3 regions of the Kitasatospora sp. SC0581 genome follow, and region 2 is predicted to be linked to each of the others. Evidence: predicted binding sites of a transcription regulator. Region 2 holds the regulator's gene; each other region holds the start of a gene.
What was found. The regulator HrcA, encoded in region 2, represses chaperone genes, less so after heat shock. The targets are predictions, from matches to a motif close to TTNGCACTCNGNNNNNCNGAGTGCNAA.
Positions count from the first base shown of each region.

Region 1 (6,186 bases), on a different contig from region 2:
GAGGTCCTCGGCGACGGTGAGCATGATGATCCGCGCGCCCGGGTCGGCGGACAGCAGCCGCCGGACCGTCTCGACCCCGCCGAGGCCGGGCATCCGGACGTCCATCAGAACGAGATCGGAGCGGTCGGCCACCCAGCGGCGGAGGACCTCCTCCCCGTTCGTCGCGGTGGTGACCCGGTCCACACCGGGTACGGTCGCGACCGCGCGGCGAAGCGCCTCGCGGGCGAGCGGGGAATCGTCGCAAACGAGAACGGAAGTCATGACCGTCGTCCTCCGCAGCTGATCCGCGTCACGTTGAGCCTCCTGGCTGGTACGAACCTCTACGACACGGCCGATCGGCGACGGACTCCGCGGTGATCGCCCCAACCTGCCCGCGATCGTTCCCGACGTCCGGCGCCCGCTAACCGCCTCCGCACTTCCAACGACCGTCACTCGAATGAGTTACGGCCTTCGGGGCCATCTCCACCACTGTACGTGGCCAACCCATTACCGATCAGCCGCATCGCGGTGCACACGCCGCTCTTTTGCGCAGCTCGCGCGCGGTCGGCGTACGACCCGCACATCGATTCGGCACCCCGCGCGCCCGTCGACCACCCGATTGCCACGTCCGCGCCCGCTGGAGCCCCTTGCCCACTATGCCCGTTTTTATAGCTTTCGTATGGTCATTGACTGTTGTGCCAGTGTGTGGGTGACTTGTCCATGGAGTTGCCTTAAGTCATATTTCCAGGTGTCCACACCAGTGCATCGAAGCCCCGCCGCACCGCTCGGCAGCAGCCCCGCCGAACGCCCGGCCGACGGCCGACAGCCTCTGAAGGGAATGAGCCATGGCAGATTTCTCCCGCCTCCCCGGTCCCAACGCGGACCTCTGGGACTGGCAGCTCTCCGCAGCCTGCCGTGGCGTGGACAGCTCGCTCTTCTTCCACCCCGAGGGCGAGCGCGGGGCCGCGCGCAGTTCTCGCGAGGCCAGCGCCAAGGAGGTCTGCATGCGCTGCCCGGTGATCGCCGAGTGCGCGGCGCACGCGCTGGCGGTCCGCGAGCCGTACGGCGTGTGGGGCGGGATGACGGAGGACGAACGCGAGGAGATGCTGGGGCGCTCGCGACACCGACTGGTCGAGGTTCCGCTGGCCCCGCCGGCGGTCGCCCAGCGGTAGACCCGTCTCCTTGAGCGCCGTGAAGAAACGTTTCTTCGCGGCGCTTCAGTCTTCTGGCTCACCGTACGTACCGGGCCCGGGCAGCCCCGTCACCCAGCGTCAGCGGTCGGCGGCCGCCCCCGCCAGCCGCTCCAGCATCAGCGCCACGGCCGGCACCTCGGCCAGGTCCGGGAGGGTCAGCGCGACCACCTGGCGCACCGCGGGCGCCCCGGAGGCCGTCCGCACCGGCACCGTCGACACGCCGTCAGGACGCACCGACCGCAGCGCCAGCCGGGGCAGCACCGCCACCCCGAGACCGGCCGCCACCAGGCCGACCACCGCCGGGTAGTCGTCCGTCGCGAAGTCGATCCGCGGCTCGAAGCCCGCCCCGGTGCACAGCTCCACCAGGTGCCCCCGGCACTGCGGGCAGCCGGCGATCCACTGCTCCTCCGCCAGCTCGGCCAGCCCCACCGCCCCGCCCCGCCCGGCCAGCGGGTGGGCGGCCGGCAGCACGCCCACCAGCGGGTCGTCCAGCAACGGGGTGACCACCAGGTCGGACCAGTCGGTCCCGGCGGTCAGCTGCTGCGCCTCCAGGTTGGCCTCGGCCCGGGCCTCGCGCGGCGTGCCGTGGGCGGGCGCCGGGAGCGCGACGGCGCCGTCGGACTGCGGGTAGCGGAAGGCCAGCGCGATCTCGCACTCACCGCCGCGCAGCATCGCCAGCGACTCCGGCGGCTCGGCCTCGACCAGCGACACGCGCACCCCCGGATGGCTGTCCCGCAGGCGGGCGACCGCGGGCGGCACCAGGGTGGAGCTCGCGGTCGGGAAGGAGACCAGCCGCACCCGTCCGGCCCGCAGCCCGGCGATCGCGGCCACCTCCTCCTCGGCGGCGGAGAGCCCGGCCAGGATTCCGGTGGCATGCTTGAGCAGGACCCGGCCGGCCTCGCTGAGCTGCATCCCGCGGCCCGAGCGGACCACCAGCGGGGTGTCCACCGACTTCTCCAGGGCCTTCATCTGCTGACTGATGGCGGGCTGCGTACACCCCAGCTCGCGGGCGGCGGCGGAGAAGGAGCCGGTGCGGGCGACGGCACGCAGAACGCGCAGATGGCGGGCCTCGATCATGCCTTAGTTATAAGGCAATCTTTGCATTCTGCAAAATTCTGCTGATAGTTGAAGCCTCAAGCGGAACCTCGGACGGAACGCCGGAGGCCCGGCCCGCCCCCCGGGGGGAGCGGACCGGGCCTCCGGTCAGGCGTCGGAGCCTCAGTGCGAGTGGCCGTGGCCGTGGCCGTGACCGTTGTCGGCCTCCTCCTCCTTCTTCTCCACCACGAGGGTCTCGGTGGTGAGAAGCAGGGAGGCGATCGAGGCGGCGTTCTCCAGGGCGGAGCGGGTGACCTTGACCGGGTCGATGACGCCGGCCTTCACCAGGTCGCCGTACTCGCCGGTGGCGGCGTTGTAGCCCTGGCCGATCTCCAGCTCGGCGACCTTGGAGGTGATGACGTAGCCCTCCAGGCCGGCGTTCTGGGCGATCCAGCGCAGCGGCTCGTGCAGCGCCTTGCGGACCACGGCGACACCGGTGGCCTCGTCACCCGACAGGCCCAGGCCCTCGTCCAGCACCTTGGCGGCGTGGACCAGGGAGGCGCCACCGCCGGCGACGATGCCCTCCTCGACCGCGGCGCGGGTCGCCGAGATGGCGTCCTCCAGGCGGTGCTTGCGCTCCTTCAGCTCCACCTCGGTGGCGGCGCCGACCTTGATGACGCAGACGCCGCCGGCCAGCTTGGCCAGGCGCTCCTGCAGCTTCTCGCGGTCCCAGTCGGAGTCGGTCGCGGCGATCTCGCCCTTGATCTGGGCGACGCGGCCGGCGACGGCCTCGGAGTCACCGGCACCGTCGACGACCGTGGTCTCGTCCTTGGTGATGGTCACGCGGCGGGCGGTGCCCAGCACGTCCAGGCCGACCTGGTCGAGCTTGAGGCCGACCTCCTCGGAGATGACCTGGCCACCGGTCAGGACGGCCAGGTCGCCGAGGATCGCCTTGCGGCGGTCGCCGAAGCCCGGGGCCTTGACGGCGACGGCGTTGAAGGTGCCACGGATCTTGTTCACGACCAGGGTCGACAGCGCCTCGCCGTCGACGTCCTCGGCGATGATCAGCAGCGGCTTGGAGGCACCGCCCTGGAGGATCTTCTCCAGCAGCGGCAGCAGCTCCTGGATGGAGGAGATCTTGCCCTGGTTGATCAGGATGTACGGGTCCTCGAGGACCGCTTCCTGGCGCTCGGCGTCGGTGACGAAGTACGGCGACAGGTAGCCCTTGTCGAACTGCATGCCCTCGGTGAAGTCCAGCTCCACGCCGAAGGTGTTCGACTCCTCGACGGTGATGACACCGTCCTTGCCGACCTTGTCGATCGCCTCGGCGATCAGCTCGCCGACCTGGGTGTCCTGCGCGGAGAGGGAGGCGACGGCGGCGACGTCGTCCTTGCCCTCGATCTCGCGGGCGACGGACAGCAGGTGCTCGGAGACCGCGGCGACGGCCTTGTCGATGCCCTTCTTCAGGGCGGCCGGGCCGGCACCGGCGGCGACGTTGCGCAGACCCTCGTTGACCAGGGCCTGGGCCAGCACGGTGGCGGTCGTGGTGCCGTCACCCGCGACGTCGTTGGTCTTGGTGGCGACCTCCTTGACGAGCTGCGCGCCAAGGTTCTCGTACGGGTCGTCCAGCTCGACCTCGCGGGCGATGGTGACACCGTCGTTGGTGATGGTCGGGGCGCCGAACTTCTTGTCGATGACGACGTTGCGGCCCTTGGGGCCGATGGTCACCTTGACGGTGTCGGCCAGCTTGTTGACACCGCGCTCCAGCGAGCGGCGGGCGTCCTCGTCGAACTGCAGGATCTTCGCCATGTTCCCTATTCCCTCGGGGCTGCGGCCGGCCCACCGGCCGCCGAACTACGTGAACCAACAACCACGCCCCGGGCCCCTGTCACTGGGACACGGATCCGGGGCGGGTCGGTACGTCTTACTTCTCGATGACCGCGAGAACGTCGCGGGCCGAGAGGACGAGGTACTCCTCGCCCTTGTACTTCACCTCGGTGCCGCCGTACTTCGAGTACAGGACGATGTCGCCGACGGCGAGGTCGAGCGGCAGACGCTGACCGTCCTCGAAGCGGCCCGGGCCGACGGCCAGGACGACGCCCTCCTGGGGCTTCTCCTTGGCGGTGTCCGGGATAACCAGGCCGGAGGCCGTGGTGGTCTCGGCGTCGAGCGGCTGGACCACGATGCGGTCCTCGAGCGGCTTGATGGCAACCTTGCTGCTGGTGGTCACGTCCGAGCTCCCCTTCGGAGATTACGGGGTTTTCTAACGGGTAGGGGCGATCCTGCGGGCCTGCCGTCGCGGGGGTCAGACACACGTCGTCGCGTTAGCACTCCCCTAGTGGTGAGTGCCAAGGATGACCATAGGGCCGTGTTAGCACTCAGTCAACCAGAGTGCCAACGGCGAGTCCCGGAAGTCCCCGGTTCGCGAATGAGTAGCCGTACTCATGTACGACCGGGCCCGGCCCCACCAGACTCCTGCCATGACCTCGATCCCGGTGCGCATCGGCCCGTCCCGGCCCAAGGACGCCGCCCTCGCCCTGCTGTCGCTGCCCCTGCTGGGGGGCGTGCTGCCGTTCGTCGCCTTCCTCCTCGTCGCCTGCCTCGGCAGCATCCCCGGCTACGGGGACGACGGGGACGGGCGCGGGTGGGCCTTCCTGGGCATCGGGATGCTGGCCGCCCCGGTGGTCGCCCTGGCGGCGGGCCTCGTGGTGGCCTTCCGCAGCCGGCGGTCCGGCTACCGGCTCCTCCCGGTCGCCGCCGGGCTCGCCCCGTTCGCGCTGCCGGCGGTCCTCTCCTCGGGCGTGCTGTGGCGGTGAACCGGCTGCCGCCCGCCGACCCGCTGCGCCCGGTCGGCCGTCCGACGGACCTGCTGCTCGCGCTGCTGACGGTCCTGGGGGCCGCCTCGCTGCTGGGGTTCGGCTGGATCGCGGCCTTCCTGGCCGCGCTCGCGCTGGAGGCCCACCCCGCGATCGGCGGCTGGGCGGCCCGGGGCGCCGCGACCGCGCTGCTGCTCGTCCCGGTCGTGGCGGTGGCCCGGTACACCCACCGGCGGGGCTACCGGATCACCCCGGTCGCCGCCGCGGTCAGCCCCGCCCTGCTGACCGCCCTCGCCGGCGCGGGGTGGCTCCGGTGAGCCGGCCCCACGGCGCGCCCGGGCGGCCGCCGGTCCACTGGGCGCCGGACCTGGTGCTCGCCGCGGTGGTGGTCGCCGGGGCCGTCGCGGCGGCGTCCGTCGGGTCGTTCGTGCTCAACTGGCTGAAGCTGCTCGCCCTGTACGGCCCCGGGGTGGAGGCCCTGGACGTCTTCGGCGTCGTGGTGATGCTCGTCCTGCTGGCACTGACCGGCCGGGGCACCCGGCGGCTCGGGTACCGGATCACCCCGTACGCCGCGCTGGCGGCCGCGCCGCTGATGCCGCTGGTGTTCTGGCTGACCTCCGACGTCCCCGTCATCGGCCGGTGAACGCCGCGCGGCCGCTCCGGCCGACCGGCCACCCGGCCGACCCGCGAGAATGGCCCCGTGGACACCGAGAACCTCCAGCCGCTGCTGACCCCCGAGGGCCAGGCCCTGCTCGCCGAGCTGCGCGAGTTCACCCCCGAGGAGGAGCTCGCGCTGGCGACCCGCCTGCGGCGGGAGCACCCGGCGGAGCTGGTGTCGGCCGCGTTCGGGCAGGCGCGGCTGCGGCAGCGGGCGCGGGCGAAGTTCGGGGCGGACGCCGACCTGATGTACTTCACGCCCAACGGGGTCGAGCAGTCCACCCGGCGCAGCGTGGCCGAGTGGCGGGCCCGGCGGTTCGCCGACCTGGGCGTACGGCGGCTGGCGGACCTGTGCTGCGGCATCGGCGGGGACGTGCTGGCGCTGGCCCGGGCCGGCATCGAGGTGCTGGCCGTCGACAGGGACCCGGCGGCCTGCGCCGCCACCGCGGCCAACGCGGCCGCGCTGGGCCTGGCCGACCTGGTCGAGGTGCGCTGCGCGGACGTCG
Region 1 covers NZ_JBLRWA010000003.1:146,395-152,580, forward strand. The annotation lists gene ACLWS4_RS06825 (response regulator transcription factor) at 1-261, opposite strand, end outside; gene ACLWS4_RS06830 (WhiB family transcriptional regulator) at 825-1,151, shown strand; gene ACLWS4_RS06835 (LysR family transcriptional regulator) at 1,251-2,249, opposite strand; gene groL (chaperonin GroEL) at 2,391-4,016, opposite strand; gene groES (co-chaperone GroES) at 4,132-4,437, opposite strand; gene ACLWS4_RS06850 (hypothetical protein) at 4,688-5,023, shown strand; gene ACLWS4_RS06855 (hypothetical protein) at 5,020-5,340, shown strand; gene ACLWS4_RS06860 (hypothetical protein) at 5,337-5,666, shown strand; gene ACLWS4_RS06865 (THUMP-like domain-containing protein) at 5,724-6,186, shown strand, end outside.
Region 1: groES (co-chaperone GroES) is a predicted target of HrcA. The motif match lies at 4,579-4,605, and genes of this name have one in related genera.

Region 2 (6,186 bases):
CACGCCCGGGGTCTCGTCCAGCACCCGGGCCGGGCCCTCGCGGTGGGTCAGCCAGTGCACGCCGCCGCGCACCACCACGGCGCTGCCCCGGCCGGTGCGGTCGGGGGCGACGGAGTCCAGCCAGTGCGCGGCGGGCACCGGGCGGGGGCGGCGCCCGGCCCGCGGGCCGGCCAGCCGGACGTCCAGCCGGCGCGGCTCGGCGCCCGCCAGGTCGTCCAGCAGCCAGAGGTCGCCGGCCCGGTGGAAGACCACCCGGGTGCCGTCGGTGCCGGCGCCCCGGGCGTAGAAGCCGTCCGGGTCGGTGCTGTGGCGGCGCAGGTCGGTGCCGTCCGGGCGGCTGGACCACAGCTCGCCGACACCCTCGTGGTCGGACAGGAAGGCGATCCGGTCCCCGACCCACAGCGGGGAGTCCAGCTGCCCGTCCAGCTCCGCGTGGACCCGGGCGAACTCCTCCCGGCCGAGCCACAGCTTTCCGGCCCGCCCGCCCCGGTACCGCTTCCACCAGGCCGGATCGCGGCCGTTGACGCTGCTCAGCAGCACCCGGTCGCCGCCCGGCTCGAAGGCGAGCCCGCCGACCGGCCCGTACGGCAGCCGCTGCGGCTCGCCGCCGTCCAGCGGCACGGCGTGCGCCCAGGTGCGGCGCAAGCTGGCCTCGCCGGCCCCGGTGGCGGCGATCGGACGGCCGTCGGCGGTCCAGCCCAGCACCCGGGTCTGGTGGCTGCCCCAGTGGGTGAGCCGGCGCGAGGGGCCGCCGTCCACCGGCACCACGTGCACCTCGGGGGCGCCGTCCCGGGTGGAGGTGAAGGCGAGGTGCCGCCCGTCCGGGGAGAACCTCGGGTGGTGGACCGGCAGGTGGTCCGCCGTCAGCCGCCAGGCCCGGCCGCCGTCCAGCGGGGCGAGCCAGAGGTCGTCCTCGGCGACGAAGGCGAGCAGGTCGCCGTGCAGGTGGGGATGGCGAAGGTAGGCGCCCGCCGAGGAGTTCGGGGAGGTGCTCTGGGAGTCCGTCACCCGGCCAGCCTAGGCAGGTACACGGACCGTCCGCGCCGTTTTTCCCAGACTCCCGGCGCCGTCCGCGGGCGGCCGTGCCGCGGTCGCCGCCGGGGTGTACGGGGGCGCGCCGAGGGGCGCGCCGACGGCCTGCCGGGGGTGCGCCCGGGGTGCTACGACCAGCGGCCGGTGCGCCCGAGCAGCAGCGCGCCGGCGGCCACCCCGGCGGTGGAGGTGCGCAGCACCGAGGGGCCCAGCCGGTACGGCCCGGCGCCCGCCCCGGCGAAGGCCGCCAGCTCCTCCGGGGAGACCCCGCCCTCCGGGCCGACCACCAGGACGATGTCCCCGCCCTCCGGCAGCACGGCGTGCGCCAGCGGTTCGGCGCCCTCCTCGTGCAGCACGGCGGCGAACGCGGCCCCCGCCAGGACGGGCGCCAGCTGCCGGGTGGTCATCGGCTCGCGGACCTCGGGGAAGCGCAGCCGGCGGGACTGCTTGCCCGCCTCCCGCGCGGTGGCCCGCCACTTGGCGAGCGCCTTGGCGCCGCGCTCGCCCTTCCACTGGGTGATGCAGCGCGAGGCGGCCCACGGGATCACCACGTCCACGCCGACCTCGGTCATGGTCTCCACGGCCAGCTCGCCGCGGTCGCCCTTGGGCAGCGCCTGGACCACGACGATCCGCGGCGCGGGCTCCGGCTCGCGGCGCACGGCGGCGACCCGCACGTCGATCGCGTCCTTGCCGAGCACCTCGGCGACCGTGCCGTCCACGCCGAGCCCCAGCCCGTCGGCCAGGGTCACCGCCTCGCCCGGCTCCAGCCGCTTCACCGCGGCCGCGTGCCGCCCCTCCGGGCCGTCCAGGCGCACCACGGCCCCGGGCGCGGCGGCGGCGATCCGCTCGGTCTCGACGACGAAGACGGGCGCGGTCATGACGGGGAACCTCTTTCGTGCGGAAGTGGGACGGACACGCGAAAGGGGTGCCGGGGTCGTTGGCCCCCGGCACCCCTCCGCGGACGGCTACCGGCCGTTGAAGGCGTCCTTCAGCCGGGAGAAGAGGCCCTGCTGGCCCGGCGCGAACTGGCCGGACGGCCGCTCCTCGCCGCGCAGCACCGCGAGGCGGCGCAGCAGCTCCTCCTGCTCGGGGTCGAGCTTGCTGGGCGTCTTCACCTCGACGTGCACTATCAGGTCGCCCCGGCCGCCGCCGCGCAGGTGGGTGATGCCCCGGCCGTGCAGCGGGATCGACTGGCCGGACTGGGTGCCGGGCCGGATGTCGACCTCCTCCAGGCCGTCCAGGGTCTGCAGCGGCACCTGGGTGCCGAGCGCGGCCGCCGTCATCGGGATGGTGACGGTGCAGTGCAGGTCGTCCCCGCGCCGCTGGAAGATCGTGTGGGTGGTCTCGGCGATCTCGACGTACAGGTCACCGGCCGGGCCGCCGCCGGGGCCGACCTCGCCCTCGCCGGCCAGCTGGATCCGGGTGCCGTTGTCGACACCGGCCGGGATCTTGACGGTCAGCGTGCGGCGGGCGCGCACCCGGCCGTCGCCGGCGCACTCCGGGCACGGGGTCGGCACGACGGTGCCGAAGCCCTGGCACTGCGGGCAGGGGCGGGAGGTCATGACCTGGCCCAGGAAGGACCGGGTGACCTGGGAGACCTCGCCCTTGCCGCGGCACATGTCACAGGTCTGCGCCGAGGTGCCGGGGGCCGCGCCCTCGCCGCTGCACGTGGTGCAGGTGACGGCGGTGTCGACCTGGAGCTCCTTGGTGGTGCCGAAAGCGGCCTCCTCCAGGGTGATCTCCAGCCGGATCATGGCGTCCTGGCCCCGGCGGGTGCGCGAGCGCGGGCCGCGCTGGCCGGCCGCGGCGCCGAAGAAGGCGTCCATGATGTCGGAGAAGCCGAAGCCCGCCGCGCCGGCGCCGAAACCGCCCGCGCCGCCGCCCGGGGACAGCGGGTCCCCGCCGAGGTCGTAGACCTGGCGCTTCTGCGGATCGGAGAGCACCTCGTAAGCGGCGTTGATCTCCTTGAACCGCTCCTGCGTCTTCGGGTCCGGGTTGACGTCCGGGTGCAGTTCGCGCGCCAGGCGCCGGAACGCCTTCTTGATCTCGTCCTGCCCCGCATCCCGTCGGACGCCGAGTACCGCGTAGTAGTCCGTGGCCACCAAATGCTCCGCTTGTTCCGCCTGTAGTAGTGCTGCGACTGGTCACCGCCGCCGGATTTCCGACGGCGGCCTCTGCTAGGACTCGGCCAGGATCTGGCCCACGTACCGCGCCACCGCTCGCACCGCCCCCATTGTGCCCGGGTAGTCCATCCGGGTCGGACCGATCACACCCAGTTTCGCCACGCTCTCGTCGCCCGAACCGTAGCCGACCGAGACGATGGACGTGGAAGTCAGCCCCTCGTAGGTGTTCTCCCGCCCGATCCGGACCGTCATCGCGGCGTCCGCGGTCTCACCCAGGAGGCGGAGCAGGACGACCTGCTCCTCCAGGGCCTCCAGCACCGGCTGGATGCTGAGCGGGAAGTCGTGCCCGAAGCGGGTCAGGTTGGCCGTGCCGGCCAGCATGATCCGCTCCTCGTTCTGCTCGGCGAGCGTCTCGAACAGGGTCGCCAGGACCGTGCTGACGGTCGGCCGCTCGGCCGGTTCGAACTGCGCCGGCAGCTCCTCCAGCAGCCCCGGGACCTCCGGGAGGCGCCGGCCGGCGGCCCTCGCGTTGATCCGGGCCCGCAGGTCCGCCAGCACCGTCTCGCCGACCGGGCCCGGGCAGTCGACCATCCGCTGCTCGACCCGGCCGGTGTTGGTGATCAGCACCAGCATCACCTTGGCCGGGGCCAGCGCCACCAGCTCGATGTGCCGGACGGTGGAGCGCGTCAGCGAGGGGTACTGCACCACCGCGACCTGCCGGGTCAGCTGGGCGAGCAGCCGCACGGTGCGCGCGACCACGTCGTCCAGGTCGACCGCGCCGTCCAGGAAGTGCCGGATGGCCCGGCGCTCGGGGGCGCTCATCGGCTTGATCTCGGCGAGCTTGTCGACGAAGAGGCGGTACCCCTTGTCGGTCGGGATGCGGCCGGCGCTGGTGTGCGGCTGGTGGATGTAGCCCTCCTCCTCCAGCGCCGCCATGTCGTTGCGGACGGTCGCCGGCGAGACCCCGAGGTTGTGCCGTTCCACCAGGGCCTTGGAGCCGACCGGCTCCTCGGTGCCCACGTAGTCCTGCACGATCGCGCGGAGCACGGCGAGCTTGCGTTCGTCCAGCTGGCGGACCTCACCGGCCATGGGGCACGCACCTCCGTCTTCGCACGTTGTCCGACTGTGTCCCTTGCTGCTGCGGGCCGCTCCGGAGACCCTTGCCCTGGCACTCTGAACACGCGAGTGCCAAAACCGTACCTGCCAGTGTAAGGCCCGGGTCCTACGGCAGGAACGGCCGGACCGGGGTGATCCTCCCCGCAGTTCCGCTCACGGCCCGCGGGGCCCCGGCGGTTCGATCCTCCCGGCGCCGGGGTGGTGCCGGGAGGCCGTCCGGGTGGCAGCATCGAAAGCGACGGCGAATGGAGGAGCAAGCGATGTCGAGCTCGGGCCAGCACACCCGTTTCGCGCCGGACCGCGGCCTGACCGGCCGCATGGTCGCGACGATGTTCGTGATCGGGCTGCTGTACGTCGGTTTCACCGGCCTGCTGATCGCGCTGCTGCGCGGCGCCTGGCCACTGATCGTCCTGATCTCCGGCGGGCTGTTCGTGGCCCAGTTCTGGTTCAGCGACAAGATCACCGAACGGGCGATGGGCGCCCGCCAGGTGTCCCCGGAGCAGTTCCCCCAGCTGCACGGCACCATCGACCGGCTCTGCGCCCTGGCCGACATGCCCAAACCCCGCGTGGCGGTCGCCGACAACGACATGCCGAACGCCTTCGCCACCGGCCGCAACCCGCAGAACGCGGTGGTCTGCGTGACCACCGGGCTGCTGCGCCGGCTGGAGCCCGAGGAACTGGAGGGCGTCCTCGCCCACGAGCTGTCGCACGTCGCCCACCGGGACGTCGCGGTGATGACGATCGCCGGCTTCCTCGGCGTCCTCGCCGGGGCGATGACCCGGATCGCGATGTACGGCGGGTTCATGGGCGGCGGGCGCAACAACAACGACCAGAACGCGGCCGTCCTGGCGCTGATCATCCCGCTGGTGTCGGTCGTCGTCTACGCGATCAGCTTCCTGCTCACCCGGCTGCTGTCCCGCTACCGCGAACTCGCCGCCGACCGGGCCGCCGCCCAGCTCACCGGGCACCCCAGCGCCCTCGCCTCGGCGCTCACCAAGGTGACCGGGCAGATCGCGGCCATCCCCAGCAAGGACCTGCGCCAGGCCCAGCCGTACAACGCCTTCTACTTCGCCCCCGCGCTGAGCGCCCGGGAGGCCGCCTCGCAGCTGTTCTCCACCCACCCGAGCCTGGAGAAGCGGCTGGAGCAGCTGGCGAAGATCTCCGAGCAGCTCGGCCGCTGAGCCTCAGTTTTCGACCCGAGAGGACCGCCGTGGGAATCCTGGACGCCCTGTTCGGCCGCACCAAGCCCGTCAAGCCCGACCTCGACCAGCTGTTCGGCGTGCCGTCCGCCGCGCTCACCCTGGAGGCCGGGGCCGGGTTCACCCCCACCGGGCTCGGCTCGGTCTGCTTCGCGGCCGTCGAGGGCGCCGCCTTCGTCCAGGTCCAGCAGCAGGTCCGGGCGCTGCTGGACGCCGACACCGAGCGCGGCGGCGTCCCCGTGGAGGCCTCCAAGGACGGCTACGGCTACTCCTGGCTGCTCGCCCGGCACCGCCCCGAGGAACTGCCCGAACTGGTCAACGACCTGCACGCGGTCAACAGCGAGCTGGAGGCGAACGGCTTCGGGCCGCAGCTGCTCTGCTCGCTCGTCGGGTTCCGCGACCCGGACGGGCGGTCGCTGGCCCTCGTCTACCTCTACAAGCGGGGGACGTTCTACCCCTTCGCCCCGATGCCCGGCGGCGGGGAGCGGCGCGACAGTCCGCTGGAACTGCAGGTCAACGCGATGCTGGGGAACGACCTGCGGCTGGAGAAGGACCTGAGCCGCTGGTTCCCGGTCTGGGGCGCGCCGGGCCTCTGACGCACCGTCCGCCCTCCCTATGATCACCCGTATGCGCAGCCGCCAGTACGGACCCGACCTGACCCCGCCGTGGAAGAAGCAGGCCCCCGCCCCGGAGGTGCCCGCCGAGCGGGACCTGGT
Region 2 covers NZ_JBLRWA010000002.1:39,702-45,887, reverse strand. The annotation lists gene ACLWS4_RS03260 (S41 family peptidase) at 1-1,008, opposite strand, end outside; gene ACLWS4_RS03255 (16S rRNA (uracil(1498)-N(3))-methyltransferase) at 1,161-1,910, opposite strand; gene dnaJ (molecular chaperone DnaJ) at 1,998-3,134, opposite strand; gene hrcA (heat-inducible transcriptional repressor HrcA) at 3,210-4,244, opposite strand; gene htpX (zinc metalloprotease HtpX) at 4,532-5,452, shown strand; gene pspAB (PspA-associated protein PspAB) at 5,482-6,066, shown strand; gene ACLWS4_RS03230 (DUF3097 domain-containing protein) at 6,098-6,186, shown strand, end outside.

Region 3 (6,186 bases), on a different contig from region 2:
CGTCACGCGCGAGGAGCTGGAGGCGATAGCCGCCGACGCCGAGCGCGCCAAGGACGTCTTCATCCGCTCCAACCTCCGGCTCGTGGTCGCCGTCGCCCGTCGCTACCCGCGCAGCGGCCTGCCGCTGCTGGACCTCATCCAGGAGGGCAACGCGGGCCTGGTGCGCGCCGTCGAGAAGTTCGACTACGCCAAGGGCTTCAAGTTCTCCACGTACGCGACGTGGTGGATCCGGCAGGCGATCACCCGGTCCATCGCCGACCAGTCCCGCACCATCCGGCTGCCCGTGCACCTGGTGGAGGAGCTCGGGCGGATCCGGCGGGTGCAGCGGGAGAAGTCCAAGGAGCTGGGCCGCGAGGCGGAGCCGGCCGAGATCGCGGCCGAGCTGGACACCACCGAGGCCCGGATCAAGGACGTGCTGGACTGGGCGCGCGACCCGGTCAGCCTCAACATGTCGGTCGACGACGAGGGCGAGACCCAGTTCGGCGACCTCGTCGAGGACACCGGGGCCACGTCCCCCGAGGACGCCGTGATGGTCATGCTCCGCCGCGAGGAACTGGACGGCCTGATCGGGCGGTTGGACGACCGCACCGCCTCGATCATCCGCTCCCGCTACGGGATGGAGGACGGCCGCGAGCGCACCCTCACCGAGGTGGGCAAGCAGCACGGCCTCACCCGCGAGCGGATCCGCCAGATCGAGAAGCACGCGCTGGCCGAGCTGAAGAAGATCGCGGACCACGCGGGCTTCGAAGCCGCCTGAGAGGCCGCCGGGAAAGCAGCCTGAGGAAGCCGCTTGAAAGGCCGCCGGGGAAGCCTCCCGGCAGGCTGACTGGACCCGCCCTCATCGGGCCCTGGTGCGGAGCGCCCCGCACCGGGGCCCGAGGCGTGCCACGGGGCTCTTAGGCTGGAGGAAAGGGACGAGCGGACGGAGTGGACGGCGTGAGCGAGCAGGGGCAGGAAAAGGACCGGGAGCAGGGCGGGGAACAGGAGCAGGAGCTCCGGAAGGCCGCGGCCGTGAAGGCCCGGCTGGTCTTCCGGGACCCGTTGGACCAGCAGTCCGGGGACGACACCGACGCAGGCTGGGGCGGCCGCCCCGGGGCGGGGGAGAGCGGTGGACGGGGGCTGGACTGGTACCTGAGCCAGCGCCCGCCGCACCACGGGGACTGAGGAACGGGGACGGGGAACGGGGACCGGGGCCGAACGGCGCCCGCCGGTCAGCGCAGCGGCGCGACCAGCGCGTCGCGGATCTCGGTCAGCAGTTGGACCTCCTTGGCCTCGGCCTCCGCCGCCTCCTCGGCGAGGCTCTTGCGGTGGGCCGCCAGCCTGTTCATGGGCACGATCAGGGCGAAGTAGACGACCGCCGCGGTGATCAGGAACTGGAGCACGGCGCTGAGCACCGATCCCCACAGGATGAGGATCCCGGACGTGACCTCACCGGTCGGGCTCACCTCGCAGGGCCCCTTGAGGCAGGAACTGTAGGACGCGAGGTCCTTGGTCCCGAAGACGCCGACGATCGGATTGATCACGCCTTTGACGAAGGCGTTGACGATGTTGGTGAAAGCCGCGCCGATGACCACGGCGACGGCGAGTTCGACGACATTTCCACGCAGCAGGAATTCCTTGAAGCCTTTCATGCCGCCTCGAACGACGAAGTCGCCTCCCGGTTACGGGTGATCTTCCGCAGCCCCGGACTGACAACCCGTCCGGCCCAGTGCGCCTCCCTGGGGCGGTGGCAGCCCGGCCCGCGCGGGCCCCAGTGCCAGCGCCGACGCCACCGCGAGCAGCACCAGGACGGGCACTGCGGCCCGCCGCCGCACCGCACTGCGCCAGCGGTGCCACCCGCCGCACCCGCGCCGGATCGGCGGGAAGCTCGGCAGCTCCTGCCGGGGCGGCACGGCGGGTGCGGGCAGCGGCAGGGGGAGGGAGAAGCTCGCGGTCGTCATCGACGCACCTCCGGGGTGTCGGCGGGCCGGCCCCTCGCGGACCGACCGGATGCCCACACGATGGGCGTTTCCGGCGAACTCGGAAAGCCCTTTCCCCAGGCCTGTGGACAACTCGCCCCTGTGGACAACTTCGTTCACTCGCCGGAGTGAGGTCGACCCCTCCGGGGTGACAGGGCGCCCGGGCGGGCATGCGAAAAGGCCCGCCGCCCCGCGTGGAAGCGGGATCGACGGGCCTTTCCCGGGTCTACGGGCCGTCCGGGCCGATGGTGCCCGGCGCCGGGATCAGCTCGCGGCCGGAGCCGGGCTGGACGAGGTCGAGGAGCCGGAGCCCGACGACGTCGACGAGGAGGACGTGGACGCGGTGGACGACGTCGAGGGGGTCGACGACGACCCGGCGCCCACCGAGCTGCTGGAGGACGAACGGCTGTCGGTCCGGTAGAAGCCGGAGCCCTTGAACACGACGCCCACGGCCGAGAAGACCTTGCGGAGCCGTCCCTGGCAGTCGGGGCACGTGGTCAGCGCCTCGTCGGTGAACTTCTGCACCGCCTCCAGGCCGTTGCCGCACTCGGTGCACTGGTACTGGTACGTGGGCACTTGTCTTCCTCCTGGCACTCTCGCCTGATGAGTGCTAACGATGGTCAATGATGCGGCATTCCGCGGGATCAGTCCAGCGACCCCGGTGTGAGATCGGCCCCGGAGCACCCGTCGGCCGCCGTCGGCCCGGTTCCCGGACAACGCCCGCGCAGCCTCCGGCCGCCGTCGGCTCGGCCCCGGCGGCCGGAGGCCCGGCCCCCGGCCGCCGCCCCGCTCAGCCCTCGGCGACACCCGCCAGCTGCATCGGACGCCCGCCCTCCGCGGTCTCCGCAGCGGCGGTCTCCTCGCCCCGCGGCGCCACCAGCAGGTGCCGCAGCGAGGCCAGCACGACCAGTCCGAGCCCGGCCCCGACCACCGGCACCAGGAACCCGGTGGAGGGCCCGTGCCCGTCGATCAGCCGGCCGGCCGCCATCGAGCCGACCGCCAGCCCCAGCCCGATGGCGCCGGTCAGCCAGGTGAAGGCCTCGGTCTTGGCCCCGTCCGCGACCAGCGTCTCGACCAGGGTGTAGCCGCTGATCAGGGTCGGTGCGATGGCCAGTCCGCAGACCAGCCCGGCGACGGTCAGCGCGACCAGGTTGGGCATCGCCCACAGCACCGAGCAGCCCAGCACCAGCAGCGCGTAGCTGAACAGCATCCGCTGCTGCACCGGCCGCCGCCAGGCGATCACGCCGTACAGCACGCCGGCCAGCATGGAGCCGCCGGCGAAGATCCCGTACACGGTGCCGCCGGCGTCGTGCTGCCCGACCGAGTCGGCGAAGGCGTTCACCGAGACCTGCATGCCGCCGAACACCGCGCCGACCCCGAGGAAGGTCCCGGCCAGCAGCCGGACGCCGGGGGAGGCGAGCGCCGAGGCGCGCCTGGTGCCGGGCTGCGGCACGATCCGGGCCGGGGCGGTGCCCCGCTGGGCGGCGAAGGCCAGGCCGCCGACGAGGGTCAGCGCGGCCTCGGCGACCAGGGCGGTGGCCGGGTTGGCGAGGGCGGCGATGCCGGAGGCCAGGATCGGGCCGATCACGAAGGTGAACTCGTCCGTCACGGACTCGAAGGCGAAGGCGGTGCTCACCCGGGCCGCGGAGGCGTCGGAGGCGCCGTCGGCGGTGAACCTGGCGACCCAGCGGGCCCGGACCATCGCGCCGACCTGCGGCACGCTCGCACCGGCCGGCACGGCGGCCAGGAACAGGCTCCAGGCGGGCGCGTGGCCGAGCGCGAGGGCGATCAGCACGCCGACCGAGACGGCGTGCACCAGGACGGTCGGGACGAGCACCGAGGCCTGGCCGTAGCGGTCGGCGAGCCGCCCGGTCTGCGGCCCGATCAGGGCCTGGGCGACGGCGGCGACCGCGGTGACCGTACCGGCGGTGCCGTACGAGCCGTGGGTCTGCGTGACGAGCAGCAGGATGCCCATGCTGAGCATCGCGTACGGCAGTCGCGCGACGAGGGCGGGGGACAGGAACGTCCAGGCCCTGGGCGTGCGCAGCAGCTCGCCGTACCCGACGCGGGCGGGGGCGGGAGCTGCGGGGGTGGCCGCGGGGTGCGCGGCGGTGTCGACCGTTCGGCGCGCCGTCACGGTCGGTCCTTCCTGCTGCCTGGTAGCGCGGCAGGGCATGGTGTGGCCCCGACGGCGCCGAGAGTCGTCCTCTCGCGCGTCGACCGGGGTAGATACCGGGTCGGTCCGGCGTGGTGGCCGGGGGCCGGACCGCGGCCGCCGAGCGGTCGCGCCAACTCTGCGTCAGGCAGATGCTGGGGTGGTCTAGCGGTGGTTATACGGCGTGGTCGAACCAGCATACAGTTACGCGCGTAGACACCGCCAGCCCACCCCGGCCCGCAGGCCCGTCAGGGCCCCCGGACCAAGGCGGACCGAGGAGAGCCGGGGCGGGCCCGGCGCCCGTCACCGCCCGTTCAGCCACCCCGCGAGCTTGCCGCCCTTGTCCACGGCCCGCAGCCGCCGCTCGGCGGCCTCGCCGACCTCGTCCGTGGTGACCACCAGCAGTTCGTCGCCGGCCCGCAGCACCGTCGCCTTGTCCGGCACGAAGGAGTTCCCCTCGCGCACGACCAGGGTGACCGCGGCCCCCTTGGGCAGCCGCAGTTCGCTGATCTCCACGCCGGACATCTTCGAGGTGGGGGAGAGCGCGACCGACAGCAGGTGTCCGTGCAGCTTCTCCAGCGGGGCGGACTCGATGCCCAGGTCCTGGCCCATGTCGCCCTCGTCGATCCGCAGCCGCTTGGCCACCCAGGGCAGGGTCGGCCCCTGGAGCAGGGTGAAGACGACGACCAGGATGAAGACGATGTTGAAGACGTCCTCGGCCCGGTGCGCGCCGGACACCACCGGGATGGTGGCCAGCACGATGGGCACCGCCCCGCGCAGCCCGGCCCAGCTCAGCAGCGCCTGCTCGCGGGCCGGCACCTTGAAGGGGGTCAGCGAGAGCATCACCGACAGCGGCCGGGCCAGGAACACCAGCACCCCGCCGATCACCAGCGCGGGCACCACCGCGTCGCCCATGGTCTCGGGCGTGACGAGCAGCCCGAGCAGCACGAACATGCCGATCTGCCCGATCCACGCGAGCCCGTCGGCGAAGCCGCGGACGGCCGGGCCGTGCGGCAGCTTGGAGTTCCCGAGGATCACCGCGCTGATGTAGACGGCGAGGAAGCCGGAGCCGTGCAGCAGCGCGCCGCCGGCGTACGCGAGCACGGTGAGCGCCATCACGGCGATCGGGTAGAGGCCCGAGGAGGGCAGGGCGACGTGCTTGAGCCCGTAGGCCCCTATCTTTCCGACGGCCAGGCCTATGACGGCGCCGATGGCCAGCTCGGCGACGATCGTGCCGATCAGGACGTACCAGGAGTCCAGTTCCCCGGTGGTGGCGAAGGCGACGACCAGGATGACCACGGGCGCGTCGTTGAAGCCGGACTCGGCCTCCAGCAGGCCGGTGAGCCGATGCGGCAGCGGGACCATCCGCAGCACGGAGAAGACGGCGGCCGCGTCGGTCGAGGAGACGATGGCGCCGAGCAGCAGCGAGGTGCGCCAGTCCAGGCCGACCAGCCAGTGGGCGCCGGCCGCGGTGGCGAACACGCTGACGCCGACGCCGAGGGTGGCGAGCACGGTCGCGGCGGGCATCACGGGCTTGATCTCGCGCCAGCTGGTCTTGAGGCCGCCCTCGGCCAGGATCACCACGAGCGCCGCGTAGCCGAGCACCTGGGTGAGCTCCGCGTTGTTGAACGTGACACCGATCCCGTTCTGGCCCAGCGCCACGCCGATCCCCAGATAGATCAGCAGGCTGGGCAGCCCTGATCGGGTGGAGAGTCGTACGGCGCCCACCGCGAACAGCAGGATCACGGAGGACTCGAGCAGGAGCTGGTTCAGATGGGAGATGTTCACGCAGGGGCACCTCGGGCAGGCAGGGGCGGACGGGGTGTCTGGTGGTGCTGTGGGGTGACCCGTTAAGAAGTCGTCAATGCTCCCCTTGCGGATCGTTACGCAGTCTAACATTTTGCCATATCTTTAGCTTGGTCCCCCGTTCACGGTGCCCGGCCGACTCGGCCTAATGTGGTGCCCTGTCACGGCCGCAGGCCCTGGACACGCCCGCCCGCCCCGAAGTCAGGACCGCAAGGACCCAGATGCCCCGCTCGAAGAAGTTCCGGCGCGCCCGTCTGATCGTGATCG
Region 3 covers NZ_JBLRWA010000018.1:46,221-52,406, forward strand. The annotation lists gene ACLWS4_RS24645 (sigma-70 family RNA polymerase sigma factor) at 1-757, shown strand, start outside; gene ACLWS4_RS24650 (hypothetical protein) at 937-1,164, shown strand; gene mscL (large conductance mechanosensitive channel protein MscL) at 1,212-1,631, opposite strand; gene ACLWS4_RS24660 (hypothetical protein) at 1,662-1,940, opposite strand; gene ACLWS4_RS24665 (FmdB family zinc ribbon protein) at 2,223-2,534, opposite strand; gene ACLWS4_RS24670 (MFS transporter) at 2,749-4,095, opposite strand; gene ACLWS4_RS24675 (potassium/proton antiporter) at 4,417-5,901, opposite strand; gene ACLWS4_RS24680 (penicillin acylase family protein) at 6,141-6,186, shown strand, end outside.
Region 3: ACLWS4_RS24665 (FmdB family zinc ribbon protein) is a predicted target of HrcA. The motif match lies at 2,546-2,572, and genes of this name have one in related genera.